Regions from separate parts of the Janthinobacterium sp. NKUCC08_JDC genome, predicted to be linked through region 1. Evidence: predicted binding sites of a transcription regulator. Region 1 holds the regulator's gene; the other holds the start of a gene.
What was found. Region 1 encodes NrdR, which represses ribonucleotide reductase genes. Its sites were predicted from a motif close to CACNANATNTNGTG; they were not measured.
Positions count from the first base shown of each region.

Region 2: a site for NrdR is predicted at 5,237-5,250, ahead of KO538_RS10165 (ribonucleoside triphosphate reductase). Genes of this name have one in related genera too.

Region 1 covers NZ_JAHKQW010000019.1:65,319-72,546, reverse strand. Annotated here, with positions in the region: gene KO538_RS27340 (pilus assembly protein) at 1-2,135, opposite strand, end outside; gene KO538_RS27335 (PilX N-terminal domain-containing pilus assembly protein) at 2,132-2,716, opposite strand; gene KO538_RS27330 (PilW family protein) at 2,801-3,769, opposite strand; gene pilV (type IV pilus modification protein PilV) at 3,766-4,335, opposite strand; gene nrdR (transcriptional regulator NrdR) at 4,551-5,012, opposite strand; gene glyA (serine hydroxymethyltransferase) at 5,156-6,403, opposite strand; ZMP/ZTP riboswitch at 6,515-6,639, opposite strand; gene ybgC (tol-pal system-associated acyl-CoA thioesterase) at 6,923-7,228, shown strand, end outside.
Region 2 covers NZ_JAHKQW010000003.1:65,964-73,191, forward strand. Annotated here, with positions in the region: gene KO538_RS10150 (Pls/PosA family non-ribosomal peptide synthetase) at 1-2,399, opposite strand, end outside; gene KO538_RS10155 (anaerobic ribonucleoside-triphosphate reductase activating protein) at 2,548-3,255, opposite strand; gene nrdD (anaerobic ribonucleoside-triphosphate reductase) at 3,245-3,445, opposite strand; gene KO538_RS10165 (ribonucleoside triphosphate reductase) at 3,442-5,190, opposite strand; gene KO538_RS10170 (hypothetical protein) at 5,309-5,725, opposite strand; gene KO538_RS10175 (peptidase U32 family protein) at 5,891-6,925, shown strand; gene KO538_RS10180 (U32 family peptidase) at 6,935-7,228, shown strand, end outside.

The sequences.
Region 1 (7,228 bases):
AATGCGCCGCGCTGTTCCGCATCGAGCCCCTTCCAGGCCAGCGGCATCAGGGCGCCCTTGGCATCGAGCGTGTAGACGGGACGCAAGGCCGCTGGAGTTCCTTCCGGCACGGGCTTATCCAATCCGCCTGCGCGCCACCATGGCTTGCCGGGAAGTACTGCGCCATCGGTCCCCACGGCAAACGCGGTGCGCGACAAGCTCATGCCGCCATCGGCCAGGCGCAGCTGCGTCTGGAACCAGTATGCCTCTTCCGTCCCGCTGGCCAGCGCCATCAGGGTTGGCCCGGCAAGCGTCGCTGGCAAGGTTGCCTTGTCGGCGGACGCAAAGGCTGCGCGCAGTCCCGCGATCAGGGTGGCCGGATCGCTGCCGGGCAAATAATGGGCGGGCCAGCGGCCGTCCAGGCTCCACTCGTCCAGCGCGTTGCCCGTCGCGCTCTTGAACGGGTTGGCGTCGCCGTTCGCATCGAGAAAGCCGCCATATTTGGCTGCCAGCAGCAAGGGCGTAGAAAGGGGCATGGCGGTCGGGTCGCCCTGGCGCAAGTCGCCCGCGTAGTGCTCGACCTTGGCAACGCCGTCGTTCTTGCCACCGGGACGCAAAGCCTGCACATGCGACCAGTAAGCCAAGCCAGCCGAATGGTAGCTGGCGCCGCCCGCCCCGTCGTCCAGCAATTCCAGTGCCGCCAGGTCGGGCCGCGGCGCGGGATTGCCCTGCGCGCCGCCGCTTTCCAAGCTGCCCATCGCATGCGTCCAGGCCATCGCATCGAACGGCGGCGGCGCAAAGCCATCGGCAGCGCGTGCGCGGTCGCCATTCGATGCGGGAGCCACAGGGACATTTCCGGGCACGTAACGGTCACCAGCCATGCCAGCATCGCCGAGGCTGACGACGATGTGGCGCTGGCAACTGGCCGTTTGCGGGTCGCTCCATGGCGTCACGACCGGCAAGCCATCGTCGATGGCAGGCGGGGCCGTGGCGGGCGGCACCACAGGGCTCGCCTGCCGTCCCTGCAGGTAGCGCAGCGATTCGTACAGCAATTCAGCCAGCGGCGCCGCCTTCGCGTACACACCGGGATGCCCGGCATTGCCGCGGCCCAAGCCATTGATGTAAGCGGTCACCCCGCCGCCAGGGCCCGCAGCTTGAGACGTAGATTGAGTCGCATACACGCCGTTGGCGGGATTCCACTCGGCGTCGGCATTGTCTTGCGGCATAAAATCGGGCGCCGCCCAGCGCTGCCTGCCCACGTGGGCCAGTGGCGCGCGCAGCACGCCGCCATACACGGGGCCGGCGCTGGCGGGCTGGCCGTTCAAGTGGCCGAACACGCCTACGCGCACCCTGCCGCCATGGCGCTGCACGGCGCCCACCGGCTTGTAGTTCTTGCCATATGCGAGGCACAAGTCGTCGCGCAACGGCCCCTCTTCCGTGTCGCAAACGCGCACGCGCGCGAGGAACACGCCGTGCGAGGCCGTAGCGCCGGGCGCGTCGCAACTGCTGCCCGAGGGCAAGCTGGCGTCGCCGAACAGCAAGCGGTTGCGGCAGGAAACGATGGCCAGTTGCGCCAGCGCAAACGGCGTCGCGGCCGCCACGCCGGTCTGCAGGAGCTTGCGCGGGAAAAAGACAGGGTGGGCAAAGAAGTCGATGGGATTGTCGGCATCGGGCAAATAAGCGCGCTGCAGCACCGTCTTGCGCACTTCGTCGATGACGCGGTCGCCGCCCGTCAGCGCATAGCGGACGATGTCGAGCATGCTCGTGCTGGCCCAGTTGAGAAAATTGCCGCTGAAACTGTCACCGCCGCATCCGTGCAGCGCATCGGCCGGTTTCAGCACGGAGAAGTAAGCGGTCGCTACGCGCAAGTCGGGCAGCATGACGCCGTCCTTGCTGCGGTACGGATAGCTGTAGCACATGCGCGCATGGAAGTACCCTGCGTACTCGCGCTGCGGCGCATAGTCGCCGCCATGCGCGGCAGCGGCGGCCGCATGCGTGAGGGACAGGTTGATCAGCAGATTCGGCGGCACCCTGGCGCCGTACAAACCCGTGTCGGCCCTCGCCAGCATCACGGGAGGAGCGGCAGCGACGGCGGCGCCGCAAGTCAGGAAAACCAGGCCGACCAGCAGCAGCCAGGCGTGCCAAGGCGCCCTCATGGCCCCGCTCCCACCGCCTGTTTGCGGTAATAACTTTGCAGCACGACTTTCGTGCTTTCCTGCGCCCCAAAACCGATAGCCGTGATGCGGTACACATAGCTTTCCACGGCCATACCGCCGGCCGCTGCCGTGGCCTGCGCGCCGGGTGGGTGAAACGGCAGCAGTTCGATCAGGTAGCGGGGCCGGCGCGACGGCAGGAAACCCTGCCCCGTCTGCATGACGGCGCCCGTAAACTGGCCGTATGGCACCGCGCGGCTGCCAGCATCAGCGCCATCGAGGTCCGTGCTCAGCCACAGCGCCGGTGCGTCCGGGGCGGCGGGCAGGCACAGGCCCAGTGTGCCCCCTTCCCCGCAACCGTCCGCAAACCCTGCCGCGCTGCCTGGCGCGAAGAGGCTGCTGCGTCCCGGCGCGCCGGGCAAGCCTTCGATATCGTTCTGCGCATCCACCAATGCCTCCTCCGCCGCCTGAAACGCGATCTGCCGGTCGCGCTCGCCGCGTGCCGCCTTCTCACCCTGCAAGGCCATCTGCGCCGCCGATATGCCCAGCAGCAAGATGATCACCAGCAGGCACAGCACATACACGAGGGTCGCGCCACCGTGGCGTACGCAAGATGGGCACCAAGGTTCGCACCGGCGGATGCCCCTGCCTGCCACCGCGCCGCCCGCCTAGGCCGGCCCGTTGCGCAGCATGATGCTCGTCTGCACCAGTTGCCGCAGCCGCGAGCGCGTCGCGGCGGGCAAGGATGTGCGCGCAATGCGCACGCCCGTGTCGCCGGCCGCGTGCGCCTCGGCATACACCTTGCCGAACAGGTCGAACTGCGCCGGCCCCAGTTCCGCCATCTTGTCCGCCTGGCCCGCCTCGCCATGCAGCAACAGCGCCACGCGCACGCTGGCCACGCGCTTCCAGTGCGTGCGCCGGTACAGATCGCGCTGGCGCGCGGCCGCATCCGCGCCCTCCAGTACCAATGCCGCATCGTAGGCGTCGAGCGCGCTGGCGTTGACATAGCGGTTCGCCACGCCGTCGGGCGGCGTATCCGTGTCGAGGCCATACAGCACCTGGAAACCGTCGACGCCACGGATGATGGCGTCCGCGCCCCAGCCGTTCGCGCCACGGTATTTACAACGCAGTTCGCCCTCGCCATCGGCGCCCTGCGCTACATAGAAAATGCTCCAGCCCCGCTGCGCCTGCGTTTGCGCGGCGCCCACGCCGAAACCCGCGCAATTGAGCACGGAACCGTCGCCGCCCTCTTCCTTGCCGGTGCCGTAATAGCGCAGGGCCAGCACGTCGCTGCCATGCAGGGCGCCGGGCAGCGCGCCGCTGATGCCCTCGCTGTTCTTGCCCAGGCTGCGCGCGTCGAGCCCGGCCACATTGGCACTGTCGTAATCGGCATGGGCGACGGGCGCGGCGTTGCTGTCCCAGTTTACGTACGCCGTCTGACGCACGGCGCGGGCGATGGTGTCGAGTGCATAGCGGCCGTTATCGTCCAAGCGCGCGCTGGCGGACTGGTCGCCATAGCTGCCGCTGGCGGCCAGCAGCACGCTACTGGCCGCCAGCATCAGCAGCGCGCCCAGCGACAGGGCCACCAGCAATTCGACGAGGCTCATGCCGCGATGCCGATACAGGACCTCGTTCATGCGCCGCCTCCGCTCAGCTGGAATGCCAGCCTGGGCAACGACTCGCCTGCCGCATTCACGGCAGGCGAGCCATCGGGCAGGCGGCCGCGCCAGCCCAGCTTGATAACGATGGGCGCGCCCTTGCCGCCGCTGCACGCCCACTGCAAGCCTTGGGCGGCGGCATCCCACGCGGAAGTGTCGCGGCAAATATGCAGGCGCGCGCCGGGCAAGGCCGCATGCAGCCGCTGCTTCCATTCGGCGATATCGAATTGCGCCAGTTCGGCCGCGCTGCAGGCGGTGGCGCCGAAGCAGTCGGGCGCACCGCCGCCAGCTTCAGCATCGTCCGCCGCCGCGTAGGCCACGTTCAGATAGGGATTGCCCGTGTCGGGGCCATTCATGAGTACGCTGTTCGCCCGCATGCGTTCGGCCATGCCGGCGGCCAGTTGCACGCCCGCCGACAATAGCGCCGACTCATGGCGCGCGCGCAGGGAATTCAGTTGCAGGATGCTGGCGCCCAGCAGGCCCAGCGCCAACAGCAGCAGCGACACGAGCACCTCGACGAGGCTGCTGCCACCGGCAGGAAACATAGTGCGACCGCCATTGCGCATGCGCTACTCCCTTTCGCAGAAAGAGTCGCAGGAACAGGCGGCCCAGCTACAAGATAGGCGCGCGTAAAAAGCCGGGTCTGCGCTAGCGCAAACAGCACGGCGATAAGGTGAGAAGAACAGCGTGGGTGTTGATCAGGCCGCTTGCCAGGCGAACCTGGGCGTGGTGAGCAAGAAGGCGAGCAAGAAGCCGAAGGTCAGGGCTTGCGCGCCTGCCCCACTTCGGCAATCGCATCCTGGAACTCGGCCAGGTCTTCGAAGTTCTTGTAGACGGAGGCGAAGCGGATGTAGGCGATCTTGTCCAGGCGCTTGAGTTCTTGCATGACGAGTTCGCCGATATAGCCGGAATCGACTTCGCGCAAGCCGCTGGTCAGCAGTTTTTCCTGGATGGACGCGATGGCCGTATCCACGGAGGCGGCCGCAACGGGACGCTTGCGCAAGGCCAGCATCAAACTGCCGCGCAACTTATCCGCAGCGAACTCCGTCCGGCTGCCATTCTTTTTGACGACGGCCGGCATGATAAGTTCAATGCGCTCGTACGTGGTAAAACGCTTGTCACATTTGCCGCAGCGGCGGCGGCGCCGAATGGCATCCCCTTCCTCCGATACGCGCGTATCGAGAACCTGGGTGTCGCCGTGCTGGCAAAATGGACATTTCATGGGCTGGTTACAACTTTATAGTAATAATTACGGGAAATCGCCGTCCTTGTGCAAAGGGCGCCCGAATCACTCCGGGCGCCCTTGGGCACGAAGGAATGTGTCATACAGAATCTTACTCCGTATGACACATTCTGGACAAATTATTATGCGGCGTACACAGGGTGCGCGTCGGCCAGGACTTTCACGGCCGCTTTCACGCGCTCGATGGTGGCGGCGTCATGCGGATTGTCCAGCACGTCGGCGATCAGGTTGCCCACTTCTTCCGCTTGCGCTTCCTTGAAACCGCGCGTCGTCATCGCCGGGCTGCCCAGGCGGATGCCCGAAGTGACGAATGGTTTTTGCGGGTCGTTCGGGATACCGTTCTTGTTGCAGGTGATGTGCGCGGAACCGAGGATGGCTTCGGCTTCCTTGCCCGTCAGGTTCTTGGCGCGCAGGTCGACCAGCATGACGTGCGATTCGGTACCGCCGGAAACAATGCGCAGGCCGCGCTTGATCAGGGTTTTCGCCAGCACGTCGGCGTTCTTGATCACTTGCTTCTGGTATTCGACGAATTCAGGGCTCAGCGCTTCCTTGAAGGCGACGGCCTTACCGGCGATCACGTGCATCAGCGGGCCGCCCTGGATACCAGGGAAGATGGCCGAGTTGATGGCTTTTTCGTGTTCGGCCTTCATCAGGATGATGCCGCCGCGCGGGCCGCGCAACGATTTGTGCGTGGTCGAGGTGACGAAGTCGGCGAACGGCACCGGGTTCGGGTACAGGCCGGCAGCGATCAGGCCCGCGTAGTGGGCCATGTCGACCATGAAGTAGGCGCCAACTTCCTTGGCGATCTTGCTGAAGCGTTCGAAGTCGATCTTTTTCGAGAACGCGGACGCGCCGGCGATGATCAATTTCGGCTTGCGTTCGCGGGCCAGGCGCTCCATTGCCTCGTAGTCGATGTCTTCTTCCGCCGTCAAACCGTAGGAGACGACGTCAAACCATTTGCCGGACATGTTCAGCGGCATGCCGTGGGTCAGGTGGCCGCCTTCGGCCAGCGACATACCCATGATCAGGTCGCCTGGTTTCAACATGGCGAAGAACACGCCCTGGTTCGCTTGCGAGCCGGAGTTCGGCTGCACATTCGCGCATTCGGCGCCGAACAGCTGCTTGACACGGTCGATGGCCAGTTGCTCGGCCACGTCGACGTATTCGCAGCCGCCGTAGTAGCGCTTGCCTGGATAGCCTTCGGCGTACTTGTTCGTCAGCTGCGAGCCTTGCGCTTCCATTACGGCTGGCGATGTGTAGTTCTCCGACGCGATCAGTTCGATATGATCGTGCTGGCGCGTGTTCTCTTTTTGAATGACGGCGAACAATTCAGGATCGACGTTGGCGAGGGTGTGATCTTTTGCAAACATGTAAAAACTCCAAGTATGAGGGTGCTTGTACTGGCAGATTGGATCGAATGAGGGGAGCCGGCGTTAAGTGAATAACAACATTGGACAGGCAGCCTCTTCGTGCTTTTCCATAGTGGCTACCCAGGCGAACGGCTGATGAAAAATCTCACGTTTCCCGGTGGGTGCCCACCTTTCGCCGGATTGCCGATCGCCACTCATGGAGATCGCCCGACTTTTCGCCAGTCACGTGAGACGTAATGGAATGCAAATTGTAAGTTAAGTGCCCAAATTGAGCAAGGAATGCAAGCGTGCGGCTATAATCGCCGCCCGGGCAGCACCGGCCCATCGTCTTAAGCTGGATGTAAACTTTACTCAGGCATGTAAGCGTATGTTACGGGGCTTGCCATTGCAGCCCTCCGTTTTACAATGCTGCGGTGCAACTTATATGCAGCTTTTGCATGGCTTTCCAGCAAGCGCCCACAGTCACAAGAAGAAAAATCGCGTAAAATGTTGCTCAATCTCACTACTGGCGCAATAAACATGCCTTCAGTCTTTACCTGGAACGTACGTGTCTACTATGAAGACACCGACGCCGGCGGCATCGTCTATTACGCTAACTACCTGAAATTCTTCGAGCGAGCGCGCACCGAATGGCTGCGCGCCATCGGCGTGGGCCAGCAGGAATTGCTGGAACAACACGACGCAATGTTCGTTGTCAAAAGCGTCAACGCCGACTATCATGCGCCAGCCAGGCTCGATGACACGGTAAGATTAACCTTAAACATAGAAAAAATGGGGCGCGCCTCCATCGTTTTCCTGCAACAAGCCTGGTGCGGCGACCGCCTG
Region 2 (7,228 bases), on a different contig from region 1:
CGGCCCCGTTCGACCCGGGCGTTTTCAAAGTTGACGGCATTGCCCACGCTGACGTTGTCGCCGATGGCCAGCAGGTCGGGCGCGCGCAGGGTCATCGAGCCGATGACGACTTCCTTGCCCACTTTCGCGCCGAGAGCGCGCAGCCACCAGCTGTTCAGGGATGAGCCGCTGAGCAGGTAGGCGGGCGCCGATTCGACCAGTCGGTCGGCCAGCCACCAGCGGTAGTAGGTAACGCCCCACAGCGGATAGCTGCCTGGTTTCAGACGCCCGGCGATCAGCCACTTGCCGGCAATCGCAATGGCAAATTCGGCCAGGGTCGCCAGCAGGAACACGCCGATCGAGGCGGCGATGGCGCGCGGCACGGTGTCGCCCGTGTCGCCCGTGAAGAAGTGATAGGTGAAGAAGGGCGCCATCCACTGCGCCATGCGTAGGGTGACGAGGCCCGGCACAGCCGCCGCCTGGGCCGCGCCGCAGGTCCAGCGCTTCAGGGTCGACGGTGGCGTCCATTGCGCTTCCGGCGTGGCCAGCGCAGGCGCCTCATTGAGCACGGCGGCGATCTTGCCGATCTGCCGGTTCTGGTAAATGTCGCGCACCGTCATGTGGGCGTAGGCCGGATCGGCGCGCAGGGCGGACGCCAGGCGCGCGGCCAGGAAGGAGTGGCCACCGAGGTCGCTGAAAAAGTCCAGCTGGCGCAAGATCGCCTGGCCCGGGAAGAGTTTGGCCAGCGCCGTGAACAGGGCCGCTTCGGCCGGCGTTTCCGGTACGTCCGATACACCCGCCTCGCCCGGCGGCGGCGCGGACAGCGGCATGGCCTTCAACGCCTTCCGGTCGATCTTGCCCGAGGTCAGGCGCGGCATCAGCGGCAGCAATTCAAAACGGCCCGGTACCATATACGGCGGCAAGTGCAGGTTCAAGGCCGTGCGCAGGGTTTTCGCGGCCAGGGCGTCGGCCGGCGCCTCGTCGCTGCCGACGATGTAGGCCACCAGCTGGTCGATGCCGTCATCCTTGCGCAGCAGGACGGCCACCGTGCCCACGCCCGGTTGCTGCGCCAGCACGGCTTCGATCTCGCCCAGCTCCACGCGGAAGCCGCGAATTTTCACCTGGTCGTCGGCGCGGCCCAGGCACAGCACCTGGCCGTCCGCATCGATGCGCGCCAGGTCGCCCGTGCGGTACAGGCGCGCGTCGCCGGGGCCCGTGCTCCAGGGATTGGGCAGGAATTTTTCCACCGTCAGGTCGGGCCGGCCCAGGTAGCCCTCGGCCAGGCCGGGGCCGATGATGCACAGCTCACCCGTCTCGCCGCGCGCCAGCAAAGTCAATGGACGGTTTTCTCCCGGCTCGGCCACCTGCAGCACCAGCAAGCCGTAGTTGGGCAGCGGCGTACCGATGGTCACAGGCTCGCCGGGGCGCAGGCGCGCCAGGCTGCACGAGACGGTCGCTTCCGTGGGGCCATAGGTGTTGAACATGGCGTGGCCCGGACGTGACCAGCGCTCGACCAGCGACTCCGGGCACATCTCGCCGCCCAGGTTGATCAGGCGCAGGCTCGGTACTTCCTCGGCGAACAGGGCCAGCAAGGTCGGCACGGCGTGCAGCACCGTGACTTGATTGGTGGCCAGCGCGCGCGGCAAGGCTTCCGGGTCGCCCGACATCTCCTTGGGCCCCAGCCACAGGGTGGCGCCCACCAGGTAGGCGATCCAGATTTCCTCGAACGACATGTCGAAGGCGACGGAAAAGCCCTGGTAGACGGTGTCGGACTGCGTCACTTCCAGCACGGCGTTTTCGCTGCGCAGGAAGTGGCAGATGCTGCGCTGATTGATCAATATGCCCTTGGGCTTGCCCGTGGAGCCGGACGTGTAGATCACATAGGCCGGGTGCTCGGGCAGCACGGTTGCGCGCGCGGGCAGCAGTTCGCCTGGCGCGGCGGGGGCCAGCAGGCTTTCCGCCGTCCATACGGGGCGGCCGATGCCTGCCTCGGCCAGGCGCGGCGCGAATTGGGCGCAGCTGACGACACCAAAGCCGTTTGCGTCATCGAGGCACACCTGCAGGCGCTCGACGGGCGTGTCTTCATCGACGGGCAGCCAGGCGGCGCCCGACTTGGCGATGGCCGCCTGCATCAGCAGCAGAGGGGCACCGCGCGGCAGCCACAGGCCCACGATGTCGCCGGGCTTGACGCCGGCCGCCACCAGGCGCGCTGCGGCCAAGCTGGCTTGCGCATCGAGCTGCGCATACGTGATGCGGCGTTCGCCATCGATCAGGGCGATTTGCTCGGGGCAGCGGCGGGCCGTCGCTTCCAGCAGGTCGGCCAGTACTTCCTCGCGCAGCAGATCCGGTCGCGTCGGGCCGTACAGGATGTCGGCGTGGGTGGAAGGGATGCCTGGACTGACTGCGGTGAAATCGTTCATGGATGACGCTTATCTGTAATGCGGAGTGAGGAATCTGATGGGCTGCGCATGGCGCGCGGCACAGTTGATACATTACAGTACGCAAGACATTTCAGCGTTGCAGAACGGGGAATTTTGTAGGATTTTCAGCAAGTATGTGGCTGCAGGCTCAACTGCCATGATTACGGAATGTAAATCGCGGAAACATGGCGGCGATTTGCGCCAAAGTCGTCGCCGCCGGATAGCCGTGCAGGGGGCGGCCGGACAGCGCCGCGTCCGTGCAGCCTTCGGCGCGGAACTGCTGCAGCACATAATTGTCGACGCCTTTCGCGGCCAGGGTGGCGGCCAGGGCCAGCAACTGCTCGTCCGGCAGCAGGTCCGGGTGGGTGGTGGTGCGGCACTCGTAGGCGACGCCGCTGGCAAGGATGGCGTCCAGGCAGGCGCGTGCCGGGTCGCCGCTGCCGGCCACGCGGGTCACATGACGATAGTCGGCGAACGGCGCCTTGATGTCGAAACCGACCCAGTCGACCAGGGGCAGCACTTCCTGCAGGCGCTGCGGATAGATGCAGGCCGTGTGCAGGCCGATGCCGAAGCCCAGCGCCCTGACGTCCTGCATGGCGCGCGCCAGCGCCGGGTCCATGCACGCTTCGCCGCCGCTGAAGACGACGGCGTCGACCAGGCCCGTTCTGCGGCGCAGCCAGGTCAGGACGTCCTGCCAGGGCATTGCGCCTTCCGGCGTGCGCGCCTGCAAGTGCGGATTGTGGCAATAGCCGCAGCGCCAGGGGCAGCCCTGCACGAACACCACGGCCGCCAGCTTGCCCGGGTAGTCGGTGGCGGAAAAGGGCGTCAGGCCGCCCACTTTCAGCTCAAACGCCATGGCAGGCGGGCTGGCCCACGCGGGCGCTCGCTTCCGTAAAATACTGGCGCTCGTGGAATTCGCCCTGCTTGCCGATATTGAACGAGGCGACAGGGCGGTGATAGCCCATCACGCGGGTCCAGATTTCGCAGCGCTGGCGTTCCGTATCGAGCAGGGTGATGGCGGGAGTGAAGTCGGGACGTGCGTTCATGGCGTTTCCTTGAGTGGGTGAGCGAAATCGGATTGCTTGCGGGCGATCAGTTCCGCGTCGCAGGTGGGGCAGAATTCATGTTTGCCGGCCAGGTAGCCGTGGCGCGGGCAGATGGAAAACGTGGGCGTGACGGTGATGTAGGGCAGCGAGAAGCGGCTCAGCGCGCGTTTTACCAGCTCGCGGCAGGCATTCGCATCCGACAGCGCTTCCGTCATGTACAGGTGCAGCACCGTGCCGCCCGTGTACTTGCGCTGCAGCGCGTCCTGCAATTCCAGCGCTTCGAACGGGTCGTCCGTATGGCCGACGGGCAGCTGCGACGAATTCGTGTAATACGGGTTGTCGCTTGTTCCCGCCTGCAGGATGGCCGGATAGCGCTTGCGGTCTTCGCGGGCGAAGCGGTAGGTCGTGCCTTCGGCCGGCGTCGCCTCCAGGTTGTACATATGGCCCGTCTCTTTCTGGAACTGCACCATGCGGGCGCGCACGTGATCGAGCAGACGTATCGCCAGCGCATGGCCCTCGGCGGACGTGATGTCGTAAGCGTCGCCGCTGAAATTGCGGATCATCTCGTTGATGCCGTTCACGCCCAGGGTGGAAAAGTGATTGCGCAGGGTGCCCAGATAGCGTTTCGTGTACGGGAACAGGCCTTGCTGCATCAGTTCTTCGATGGTGCGGCGCTTGATTTCCAGGCTGGTCTTGCCCAGCTCCAGCAGGCGGTCCAGGTCGGCCATCAAGGCTGGCTCGTCGCCGCGCCACAAGTGGCCCAGGCGCGCGCAGTTGATGGTCACCACGCCCAGGGAACCCGTCTGCTCGGCGGAACCGAACAGGCCATTGCCCCGTTTGAGCAGCTCGCGCAAGTCCAGCTGCAAGCGGCAGCACATGGAACGTATCATGTTCGGCTTGAGTTCCGAATTGATGAAATTCTGGAAGTAGGGCAGGCCGTAGCGGGCCGTCATCTCGAACAGGCGTTCCGCGTTGTCGCTGTGCCAGTCGAAATCCTCGGTGATGTTATAGGTGGGGATGGGGAAGGTGAAGACCCGGCCCTTGGCGTCGCCCGCCATCATGATCTCGATATAGGCGCGGTTGATCATGTCCATTTCCGTCTGCAGCTCGCCATAGCTGAAGTCCATTTCCTGGCCGGCGATGACGGGAATCTGCTCGCGCAAATCGTCCGGGCAGACCCAGTCGAAGGTGAGGTTGGTGAACGGCGTCTGCGTGCCCCAGCGCGATGGCACGTTGAGGTTGAAGATCAGCTCCTGCATGTACTGGCGCACGTCTTCGTAGCGCAGGCTGTCCTTGCGGATGTAGGGCGCCATATAGGTGTCGAAGGAGCTGAACGCCTGTGCGCCGGCCCACTCGTTTTGCAGGGTGCCGAGGAAATTGACAATCTGGCCAATGGCGCTCGACATGTGTTTCGGCGGACCCGATTCGATCTTGCCCGGCACGCCATTCAAGCCTTCGTGCAGCAGGGTGCGCAGCGACCAGCCGGCGCAATAGCCGGCCAACATGTCGAGGTCGTGGATGTGCAGCGCCGCTTCGCGGTGCGCCGCGCCCACTTCCGGCGGATACACCTGGTCGAGCCAGTAGTTGGCGATGACCTTGCCCGACACGTTGAGTATCAGGCCGCCCAGCGAGTAACCCTGGTTGGCGTTGGCGTTGACACGCCAGTCGCGCCGGTCCAGGTATTCATTGATGGACGCGGCGACATCGACCTGGCCGCGTGTGGGGGAAACTGCATTTGTCGTCATGAAACCTCCAATAAACACAACATGCGGTGTTTTTATGGAGATTAATCACTAAATATAGTGACGTCAAAGGGCGCGTGCAGTTGCGTGACGAATCCTTGATGCAGGTGAAGAAAGCGCGTCAGCGGCTTTTTTTCGCGCGCCCCAGGCGCGGGATGAAGCAGCTCAGGCCAAAGTACATGGCGCCGCAGACGGCGATGCTGGCGACGGAGGCGGGCAGCACGTGCGCCCAGATTTCCCGTGCCGAGAAGGTGCTCCAGCTGGCCACGCGCGCGTCGAACGTGACGTAGTTCGCCAGCAGCCAGTAGACGGCCAGCAGGCCCGTGCAGATGCCGGCCTGGCGCAGCACGGGCATGGCGCGGCGGGCGAAGACGGCTTGCAGGAACAGCAGCAGCACGCCGGCCCAGACGCCCAGCGCCTCGGGCGAGAGCACGGAGAGCGTTTCTTCGACATAGCCGTCGGCGGGCGAAGCCCACTGTATTTGCAGCACGGTGAGGAATAGGGTGAGCAGGAATAGCAGCAGCGGTTTGCGGGGCATGGCGGGCAATCGGTGAGGGAGAAAAGTGGGGCATTTTACAGCCAGGTCAAGCAAGTTGAACGCGCGCCAGCCATGCATGCATTCCTTCACCTGCGTCAAGGACTGGGCGGTATGGGCGGGGCTATAGTCTGCACCCTGAGCCGATACAGGACTGTGAACACCATGATGCTTGAATCAACCACCGCCACCCGCGTGGCCGGACCGCTGGAACTGGTCTGCCCCGCCGGCAGCCTGCCTGCCTTGAAAGCGGCCATCGACAATGGCGCCGATACCGTCTACCTGGGTTTTCGCGACGCCACCAATGCGCGCAATTTCGCCGGCCTCAATTTCGACGAGAAGGCCATCGCCGAGGGCGTGCGCTACGCCCACCAATATGGACGCAAGGTGCTGCTGGCGCTGAACACCTATCCGCAGCCGCACAACTGGGCCGTCTGGCGCAGCGCCATCGACCGCGCCGCGCAGGCCGGTATCGACGCCATGATCGTGGCCGATCCGGGCCTGATGGCGTATGCAAGCGAGCACCACCCGCAGCTGCGTTTGCACCTGTCCGTGCAAGGTTCGGCCACCAACTACGAAGCGATCAATTTTTACCATGAACACTTCGGCATCGCCCGCGCCGTGCTGCCGCGCGTGCTGTCGATGGCGCAGGTCGAGCAACTGATCGCCAAGACGGAAGTCGAGATCGAGGTCTTCGGCTTCGGCAGCCTGTGCGTGATGGTCGAAGGGCGCTGCGCGCTGTCGTCGTATGCGACGGGCGAGGCGCCGAACACCCACGGCGTGTGCTCGCCGGCGAAATCCGTGCGCTGGCTGGAAACACCGAACGGCCTCGAATCGCGCCTGAACGGCGTGCTGATCGACCGCTATGCCCCAGGCGAAAACGCCAGCTATCCGACCCTGTGCAAGGGGCGTTTCGAAGTCAACGACGAAGAGTATTACGCGATCGAGGAGCCGGCCAGCCTGAACACGCTGGCGCTGCTGCCGCAGCTGATCGCCATGGGCGTGCGCGCCGTGAAGATCGAAGGACGCCAGCGCAGCCCCGCCTACGTGGCGCAGGTGACGCGCGTGTGGCGCGAAGCGATCGACGCCTGCCGCGAAGGCAATGCGCGCTACGCCGTCAAGCCGGCCTGGATGGCGTCCATGGACAAGCTGGCCGAGGGCCAGCAGCACACCTTGGGTGCCTACCATAGATCTTGGAAATAAAGGATGAACATGCTGAAGCTTTCTTTGGGCCCTTTGCTCTACTACTGGCCGCGCGCCACCGTTTTCGAGTTTTACCAGCAGATCGCCACCACGGCCGTCGATATCGTGTACCTGGGCGAAACCGTCTGTTCGCGCCGGCACGAGGTGCGCCTGGCCGACTGGCTCGATATCGCCGACATGCTGGCCGCCGCCGGCAAGGAAGTGGTGCTGTCGACGCAGGCGCTGATCGAGGCGGGTGCTGAACTGGCGACCCTGCGCCGCATCACGGGCAATGGCCGCTACGGCGTCGAGGCCAACGACATG